2 regions of the Kluyvera sp. NPDC087067 genome follow, and region 2 is predicted to be linked to the other one. Evidence: predicted binding sites of a transcription regulator. Region 2 holds the regulator's gene; the other holds the start of a gene.
The links. Region 2 encodes CRP, which controls carbon source genes, mostly activating them, when cyclic AMP is high. Its sites were predicted from a motif close to ATGTGANNNNNNTCACAT; they were not measured.
Positions count from the first base shown of each region.

Region 1: the regulator CRP is predicted to act here: its motif matches at 1,891-1,908, upstream of idnO (gluconate 5-dehydrogenase).

Region 1 is NZ_JBIUZS010000007.1:168,423-173,184, reverse strand. It holds gene ACIPDS_RS17895 (2-hydroxyacid dehydrogenase) at 1-538, opposite strand, end outside; gene ACIPDS_RS17890 (LacI family DNA-binding transcriptional regulator) at 735-1,727, opposite strand; gene idnO (gluconate 5-dehydrogenase) at 1,984-2,748, shown strand; gene ACIPDS_RS17880 (gluconokinase) at 2,763-3,293, shown strand; gene ACIPDS_RS17875 (YhcH/YjgK/YiaL family protein) at 3,290-3,757, shown strand; gene ACIPDS_RS17870 (YgdI/YgdR family lipoprotein) at 3,798-4,031, opposite strand; gene ACIPDS_RS17865 (ROK family protein) at 4,130-4,762, opposite strand, start outside.
Region 2 is NZ_JBIUZS010000010.1:52,544-57,305, forward strand. It holds gene ACIPDS_RS19990 (aspartate aminotransferase family protein) at 1-206, shown strand, start outside; gene ACIPDS_RS19995 (YccS/YhfK family putative transporter) at 199-2,274, opposite strand; gene crp (cAMP-activated global transcriptional regulator CRP) at 2,327-2,959, opposite strand; gene ACIPDS_RS20005 (OsmC family protein) at 3,264-3,668, shown strand; gene ACIPDS_RS20010 (phosphoribulokinase) at 3,930-4,762, opposite strand, start outside.

The sequences.
Region 1 (4,762 bases), on a different contig from region 2:
TTTTGCGGTCGGTGTAGAGGATTTCCATATCGAAACCGCTGGCGCGGCGGGCGATCGCCTGGCCGATATTGCCCATGCCGAAGATACCGATACGTTTACCGCTCACCTGCGTTGCCAGCGCGGGAGTCTGCTTGAGCCATTGGCCGTTACGAACAAACTTATCCCCCTGACACAGCTGGCGCGCACCGCTGAGCAGCAGCCCCATCGCTAAGTCGGCCACGTCATTGGTCAATACGCCGGAGGTGATGGTCACGGCAATGTTATGCGCACGGGTATAGTCGAGATCCACGGCATCAGTACCCACGCCAAAGACCGCCACCAGCCCCAGATTCGGCAACTGTCCCAGCACCGCACGCGTTACACCAATATCGCCTCGGGTGACTACCGCCTGCACCTCGCCGCCAACCTGCTGCAAAAATGCCAGTGGATCGGCCTGTTCGTACAGACGATAAACCTGAAATTCAGTAGCGAGTTTATCCAGCAGGCCGTCAACCACCGGCGCAATTAACAACACAGTATTCGGGTTTGCAGTATTCATCGTTTTACCTGTTTGAGAGTTCGAAAATTCGTTACGCCTATCAAACGGGTTTTCACGCTGTCATTTTGCGATCTGCATCACGCTGGATCGTGTTAGAAATCCGTGTTACGGATGACGTGATCGTGAAGGCAAAAGCCCGCGCTGCCGCGGGTTAACTGACAACAATCACGTAACATAGAAAAGACGAAGGGGGATATCAGATGGTTTCGCCCATTGACAGACGATAATGGAGGTCGACCTTCTCGATGGTCGGCAAGCCTTTTATTTTTTTGATTAAAATCTCGGTGGCAACTTTACCCATTTCGAAACGTGGCGTTAATACGCTGGCCAGTCTTGGGCTCACAATTTGCCCAATCTCCAGCCCATGGAATCCAGCAATCGCTATTTCCTGCGGTACCGCAATACCTGAAGCGAGGCACTCCTGTAACACGCCAACCGCCAGGTCATCATTGGTGCAAAGAATGGCATCCATCTCTTTATACATTTGCCGCGCTAATGTCATCATACCGGTGCCGATCGACACCGAAGAAACCTTGTTTGGCGCAATGCGCCCGACCGTTAGCCCCGCCTCTTCCATCGCTGTGCAATAACCCGCATAGCGCTGCTCATCGCGAATATCTGACATTGAACCGAAATAGATAATCTGCTTTTTGCCGCTGGCCAATAACATGGTGGTCATGTCAAATCCGGCGCGATAGTTATCAAAGCCAACATTAATCCGTCCAGCGTTATCAGATAGCCCCATCACTTCGGCTACCGGTATTTTCGCGGCTTTAAGGTATTTCTCGGCCCGTAGCGTATGCAGGGATTCCGTTAATAGCAGAGCTTTCACGTTCAGCGCCAGCACGGTGGCAATTTGCTCCTCTTCGCGCTGGCTGTCGTAATCATAATTGACCACCAGCGTTTGATAACCGTGGGCAGTGGTGACCGATTCAATTCCGGCCAGAACATCGGCAAAAATCTGGTTATTAAAGGAGGGAATTAACACGCCAATACGCGGGGCGATATTACTGCTGATGGCCGGATTATCGGCGTCAGGTTGATAACCAACTTCCGCAATAACGCTAGCAATGCGTTCCGCCGTTTCTGGCTTCACCTTTTCCGGCGTGCGTAAATAACGGCTAACGGTCATTTTGGTTACGCCCGCCAGCGTGGCGATATCATCTAACGTTATCCGTTGTGCTTTCATTACCCTGCCCGTGATTGCCGCAATCCTGTCCCACTATTATGCCTGTTGACGCCCGAAAAGAGAATGAAGCATCTTCGTAGCTAAGCCGCGTATGACGCGGTTTTCCGTGCTTTTTGCCCGTCAGGATCACACATGCTGTAACCCCTTTTTGTAACATGGTCGAGGGTGATCTTCATCACAGTTTCACTGCCGTAAAAACCGTGAGATAGACAGCATCTTCTCAGGGCCAATTCCCGTCGTAATACAGGAAACAGTGATGAACAATTTATTTAGCTTACAGGGCAAACGCATTTTAATTACCGGCTCCGGCCAGGGTATCGGCTACGTGATGGCGCAGGGGCTGGCGCAATACGGTGCCGAAATTATCATTAACGATATTTCCGCCGAGCGGGCAGAACAGGCAGCGATGAAATTACGCGATGAAGGCGCTACCGCCCATACTGCGGTCTTTAACGTCACCGACCCGGATTCTGTCGAAACCGCCATTGCGCATATTGAAGAAAACATTGGCGCTATCGACGTGCTGTTTAATAACGCCGGTATTCAGCGCCGCCACCCCTTCACCGAGTTCCCGGTCAAAGAGTGGAACGATGTGATTGCCGTTAACCAAACTGCCGTATTTCTCGTCTCACAGGCCGTTGCCAAACGGATGATGACCCGCAAGGCCGGGAAAATTGTCAATATTTGCTCAATGCAAAGCGAGCTGGGGCGCGACACCATTACGCCTTATGCCGCAGCTAAAGGCGCGGTCAAAATGTTGACCCGCGGCATGTGCGTAGAGCTGGCGCGTCACAATATTCAGGTTAACGGCATTGCCCCTGGTTATTTCAAAACGGCCATGACCCAGGCGCTGGTCGATGATAAAGCCTTTACCGATTGGCTGTGCAAACGCACTCCCGCAGCGCGCTGGGGGGATCCAGAAGAACTGGTTGGCGCGGCGGTTTTCTTATCGTCGAAAGCCTCTAATTTTGTTAATGGGCATCTGCTGTTTGTTGATGGCGGCATGCTGGTTGCGGTGTGAAAAAGGAGCCACCTATGGCAGGGCAATGCATTATTTTAATGGGCGTTTCCGGCACCGGCAAAACCACCGTCGGACACGCACTGTCGCAGGCGTTAGGGGCGAAATTTATTGATGGCGACGATCTGCACCCTCGGCAAAACATCATCAAGATGGCCGCCAGCCAGCCACTAGAGGACCGTGACCGTCAGCCGTGGCTGGAACGTATTAGCGATGTCATCTTCAGTCTCGGGCAGAAAAATGAGTCTGGCGTCCTGGTCTGTTCGGCGCTGAAAAAGCGCTATCGTGACCAGCTTCGCGAAGGCAATCCTCACCTGCGCTTCTTGTGGTTAACCGGGGATTACGACTGTATTTTACAGCGTATGCAGGCACGCAAAGGCCACTTTATGCCGGAGGCGCTGCTGCGCAGTCAATTTGCCGCTCTGGAAATACCCGACGCCAGCGAGCCGGATATTGCCCCACTCGACGTCTCAACCGATGTTTCAAGCATCGTCAGTCGGGCGTTAACCCTTTTAGCCCAATCACCTTCACAGGAAGTCCCGGCATGATTATCGATACCCTCTCTCGAGCAGAGAAAACCACCTTCTATCCCGCTGTTATTCGCCAAGCACTGCGCGCTATTATTGCGCAGGAGCCGCATACCCTGCCGCCGGGTAAATATATTGTCGAGGGCGACAACCTGTTTTTTAATGTGGTGGAAGGGGAAACCAAGCCGCTTGCTGAGCAGCGCCCGGAATATCATCAACAATATATTGATATACATATTGTCCTGGCGGGTGAGGAAATCATTGGTGCAGGGAATAAGGGGTTAGAGATCATTCCAGACGGCGCGTTTAACGATGCGCATGATATTGGATTTTGTACACAGATCGGCAGTGAAACGTTAATTCATCTGCATCCTGAGGAGATAGCGATTATCTTTCCTGGTGAACTGCATCGACCGATGTGCAGTTCCGGCGCGGGAGCACCACTGCGTAAAATTATCGTCAAAATTAATAGCGCAATGCTATAAACGCTGGCCCCGCGCCGTGGCGTGCGGGGCCGTAAATCACTTAGTTATCAAGCTCGCCCATGCTTTTCACCTGGTCGCGGTTGATTTGCTCAGTCTGACCGGTTTCGGCATTTTTGTACGACACCAGGCCAGTATCGTCATCAACCTGAGGTTTACCGTCGGTGACAATGGTTTTGCCGTCCGTCGTTTTTACCGCCTGGTTAGATGAACACCCGGCAACCGTAAAGAGTGCACCTGCGGTCAGAATTGCTACGGTCAATCGCTTATATTGCATCATGTTTCCCTCCTGATTTCGCTTGAAATTCGTTATCACTCTAACCATTTTAGGTTAACGTTTGAAAAACGTGAGGAAAACCAGAACACTCTGAAGCATTATTTTTTAACGATATCTCCACACTGCTGCGCAAAACTGACCGCCGCGCCAATCAGATTCGCATTGTTACGATGCTCGCAAAGCAGCAATGTCGGCATAAATTCTGTCAACTGCTTCTCCTGCACCAGCGCGGTTAAGCGCGCGGAAATACCGGCAAAAATGCGATCGTTCGATGAAATACCGCCGCCGATAACCAGGCAGTCAGGATCGTAGCAGACCTGCAAATTGAATAGCCCCACCGCCATCCAGTGGTAGAACTGTTCGACTTCCTCCAGGGCGATGGCATCGCCTTGTTCGGCAAGGCGGAATACCTCGGCACCGGTGACGGAATCTTCGGCCATAGACATGCGCAGCGCGTAGCGTTTGGCCATCGCCACCGCCGTGCCCAGTTCGCTAAACGTCTGGCCATCCTGCAAGGCCATCAGACCGAATTCTCCGGCATAACGATGGCTGCCACGGCGTAATACTTTATCTTCAAGTATCGCCCCGCCCACGCCAGAACCGACAATCACAAACAGCACGTGGCGATAATCACGCCCTGCCCCCACCGCCGCTTCGGCAATCCCCGCCGCGTTGGCGTCGTTTTCAATACTCACCGGCAGGCCAAACAGCGCAGTCAGCTCAGCCACGAT
Region 2 (4,762 bases):
TGGGGCTATTGATTGGCGCCGAGCTGAATGCGAAGTACAAAGGTCGCGCGCGTGATTTCCTTTACGCGGCGGCTGACGTCGGCGTGATGGTGCTTAACGCGGGCCCGGACGTAATGCGCTTTGCGCCATCGCTGGTGGTGGAGGAAGTGGATATCGACGAAGGGATGCAGCGCTTCTCGCAGGCCGTGGCGAAAATCGTCAGCTAGCTCGTCGCTTTAACCAGCCGCCATGCCGTGGGCGCTGACGCCACGCCACCGAAGAGATGGTGTGCATGGTGTTGAGATGCCCCAGAATACGCTGGAGATGCTGTTCCATAGTGCTTAGCGCGCCGTGGGACAGCGCGTCCGGCGACTCCATAATGTTCACCTCTCCGCCGCTTCCCGCTTCATCGTACTCCAGACGTTGCTGGCAGCGCTGTAGGGCAATTTCGCACGACTCCAGATACTGTTGCGCTAAATCGGGTGTCAGCATGTTGTGTTCGCGCGCAAGCGTCGTCATGGCGTTGATGTGCTCAACGATAAACTGACTGTGAGTGACCCACAGCTTCATGTCTTCCAAATAGCGTGAGTTAAAGCCCGGCTCCTGCATGGCCTGGTTTAAGGTGTTAAACAGCGTATTGTGCGCCTGGTTGACGCGCATGCGCTGATAAGCAAGCTTAGGCGCCTGCGGGTCGGGGCTTAGGATCAGACGAATGGCGTCCTGATCGGCTTCCAGCGCCGCCTGGGCATTTTGCCGTAGCTGACCGCTTTGCCACTGCGGCCATAACCAGAGCATGCCGCCGAACGCAATCAGGCAGCCGATGATGGTGTCGATAAAGCGGGCAACAATAAACTGTTCGCCGTTAAGCGTGAGGATTTGCAGCGTGTATACCGCGGTGACCGTAAAGCCAACGGTGGCCCAACCGTAGCTGCGGCGAATAATCAGGTAGCTGACGAGCGTGATAATCAGCATCCCGGTAAGCGCGAGCCCCTGCGGCGCGTGGAAGTGCAGGGCGATGGCGGCGATCACCAGGCCCGCCAGGGTGCCCGCCGCACGGTGGAAAATTCGCACGCGGGTAGCGCCATAACCGTTTTGCGTCACCAGCAGCACCGTCATCAGGATCCAGTACGGTTTTGGCAGATGCAGCGCCGTGCCCATCAGGCTGGCGATACTCAGCATCACGCTTAGCCTCCCGGCGTTGCGTAGCGCGGGCGATTTTAGCGACAGGTAGCTTTTAATGGCCGGGAACAGCGGCAGGCGGCGTTCCTTATCCGCCATCAGGTCGCGCGGGTAGAGCGGACGCTGGGCGCGCAGGACTCTGGCGATTCGGCTAAAGTGCCAGGCGCAGAACTGGCCGACCGGGTTATCAGGATGCTGGGCGGCGATTTTTTCCAGCGCGCCAATCTGTTTTTCCATCGTGAAGCGGCTGGGGTAACGGTGATAGAGAATATCATCCGCGAGTACGCGCAACCGTGCCGCGACGGTCTGCGCGTTCCAGCGGATCACTGCTTCCGCGTGGCTGCGTTCCACCAGTTTTTGCACCTCTTCTGGCTGATGCAAACTCACCGAGATATGTTCTTGTAAATCTAGCCCTACCTGAAAAGCGCGCAGCAGGCGCTTGTAGTCATTGTGTCGGTTTGCCGCCAGCATATGAAGTTGCTGATAGCATTGGGAAATGAGATCCACCACCTTTTGCTGACGGTTTAGCAACGGCGGCAGCGCGGTGCTGGGGTCCGTATGCTGAGTCAGCAGGCTGTATTTGGCTTCGCAGTATTCGGCGAGCTGGCGATAGAGCAGGCTTAGCGATTCGCGCAGCGGCTGTTCGCGCCACATCCAGAACCACCACCAGTTGAATAAGCCATACCACAGCGTGCCAAGCGCATACAGCAGCAATGGCTGCCAGATAGGCATGTTACCGGCGAGGCTTAAGGTGAAAATAGCCGCAATCAGCGAGGCGGGGAGCAATCGCCCGTGTAAGGCGCTGATCTCTGCCGTTACGCCCAGCAGCAGCGCCAGCCCGGTCAGAATGAACGGCAGTGGAATGTGATGCGCCAGCAATAGCTGTACGGCGAGGCTGCATCCGGCAAACAGGCAGCCGCCGATAGTCAGGCGTTTGAAAAAACGCTTATGGGGCGTATCAAGACCTGCGATGTTGCAACACGCGGGAACCAGTGAGAACAGCAGACCTTGCTGAAGATGGCCGAAGAGTAGGCCAATGGCGACCGGCAAACATAACACCAGCGTTTGCCGCAGTGCATAGTTGACTTCCGGGTGGTAAATCAGCCTGCGCCACATGAGGGAAAACAAAAACGGCATACTGCGTGAGCACTATGCCGTTTTGGCTGGATCAGCGAGTACCGTAGACGACAATAGTTTTGCCGTGAGCGGAGATCAGGTTTTGATCTTCGAGCATTTTCAAAATACGGCCCACGGTTTCGCGGGAACAACCGACGATCTGACCGATTTCCTGACGGGTGATTTTAATCTGCATACCGTCTGGGTGAGTCATGGCGTCCGGCTGTTTAGCCAGATTCAGCAGAGTCTGGGCGATGCGTCCGGTCACGTCCAGGAATGCCAGGTTGCCCACTTTTTCGGAGGTAATCTGCAGACGACGTGCCATTTGCGAAGACAAACGCATCAGGATGTCTGGGTTTACCTGAATCAGCTGGCGGAATTTTTTATAAGAGATTTCAGCAACTTCACAAGCGGTTTTTGCCCGTACCCACGCGCTGCGTTCCTGGCCTTCTTCAAACAGGCCCAATTCGCCGATAAAGTCACCCTGGTTGAGGTAAGAGAGAATCATCTCTTTACCTTCTTCATCCTTGATGAGTACTGCCACTGAGCCTTTGACGATGTAATACAGCGTTTCAGCTTTTTCACCCTGGTGAATCAGCGTGCTCTTCGATGGGTACTTATGAATATGGCAATGAGACAAGAACCATTCGAGAGTCGGGTCTGTTTGCGGTTTGCCAAGCACCATGCGCGGTTATCCTCTGTTATAAGCTCTTCCCAGCGGCAAAAACATTGCAGCCACTGGTTGCAATAGTATCCTTCCCGTTACCTGGGAAGTCGGCTGTCGAATCGTGCCGCAGCCAGTAATGTGATGTCCTCTGCATACATGCAGTACGTTTATGTATTACCGTAGCATCCTGACTGTTTTAGCATAGCTTTAGGCGCGTGTCTCCTGGTGTCTCGCTTCAGCATGACGGCGATCGCCTTCCATTGCGAGAATTGTTATGTACGCGTAATCTGAGAAGAAAATTGCAACCTGGGAGTTAAATAATATGCAAGCGCGTGTGAAATGGATTGAAGGCTTAACCTTCCTCGGAGAGTCTGCTTCAGGCCACCAGATTTTGATGGACGGCAACTCGGGCGATAAAGCGCCAAGCCCAATGGAAGTCGTCTTAATGGCCGCCGGTGGCTGTAGCGCAATCGATGTGGTTTCCATTTTGCAAAAGGGCCGCAATGACGTCTCAGATTGTGAAGTGAAGCTGACTTCTGAACGCCGTGAAGAGGCACCGCGCCTGTTCACACATATCAACCTGCACTTCATTGTGACGGGGAAAGATCTTAAAGACGCTGCGGTTGCTCGTGCCGTCTCACTGTCCGCTGAGAAATACTGCTCGGTTGCGCTGATGCTCGAAAAAGCGGTGAATATCACTCACTCTTATGAAGTGATCGAGGGATAACGACTCTGGGGTCAGAGCAAATGCCTCGTCCGGGCTACCGACTGTTGTATCCGGTATTGTGCTCGGAATTGCCCGATGGCGGCTTCGCCTTATCGGGCCTACAAGTTGCTAATATCCACAGTATTTACGGTGTAGGCCGGATAAGGCGAAGCCGCCATCCGGCGAATTGTGTGCTTGTGCCTGATGACGCGATGCTTATCAGACCTACTGATTGCATACGAAATGTAGCCCGGCCAAGCGCAGCGCCGCCGGGACCGCCGTTTAGCTTCTTCCTTCCATCAATCGCTGCACCAGCGGCATCATGATGAGCTCCATCGCCAGCCCTAGCTTGCCGCCGGGAACCACCAGCGTATTCATATGTGAAATAAACGACCCTTGCAGCATCGCCAGCAGCCACGGGTAATCGATGTTATCAAGATTACGGAAATGAATGACCACAAAGCTCTCATCGAGCGAGGGAATACTTTTGGCGGCGAAGGGATTTGAGGTATCGACCGTTGGGACGCGCTGGAAGTTGATATGGGTGCGGGAGAACTGCGGCGTAATGAAGTTGATGTAGTCCTCCATTGAGCGCACCACGGAATCCATCACCGCCTCACGGGAGTGACCGCGCTCGCTGGTGTCGCGGATCATCTTTTGGATCCACTCGAGGTTCACAATCGGCACCACGCCAACCAGCAGATCAACATGGCGTGCCACGTCATGCTGCGGTGTCACCACGCCGCCGTGCAATCCTTCATAGAACAGCACATCCGTCGGCTCGGGCAGCGGCTGCCAGGGGGTAAATGTTCCCGGCACCTGATTCCACGGTACGGCTTCGTCGTAGGTGTGCAGATACTTTCGTGATTGCCCTTTGCCGGTCACGCCGTAATCGCGGAAGGTTTGTTCCAGCAGGCCAAAGTCATTGGCATCCGGGCCGAAATAGCTGATATGCCGACCGGCATCGCGGGCCTTACGGATAGCCATATCCATTTCAGGACGGGTATAGCGGTGAAAGCTGTCGCCTTCAACTTCTGCCGCACGCAGGTTGAGCTGAGCAAAGATTTTACGAAATGCGAGGCTGGTGGTGGTGGTTCCCGCTCCGCTGGAGCCGG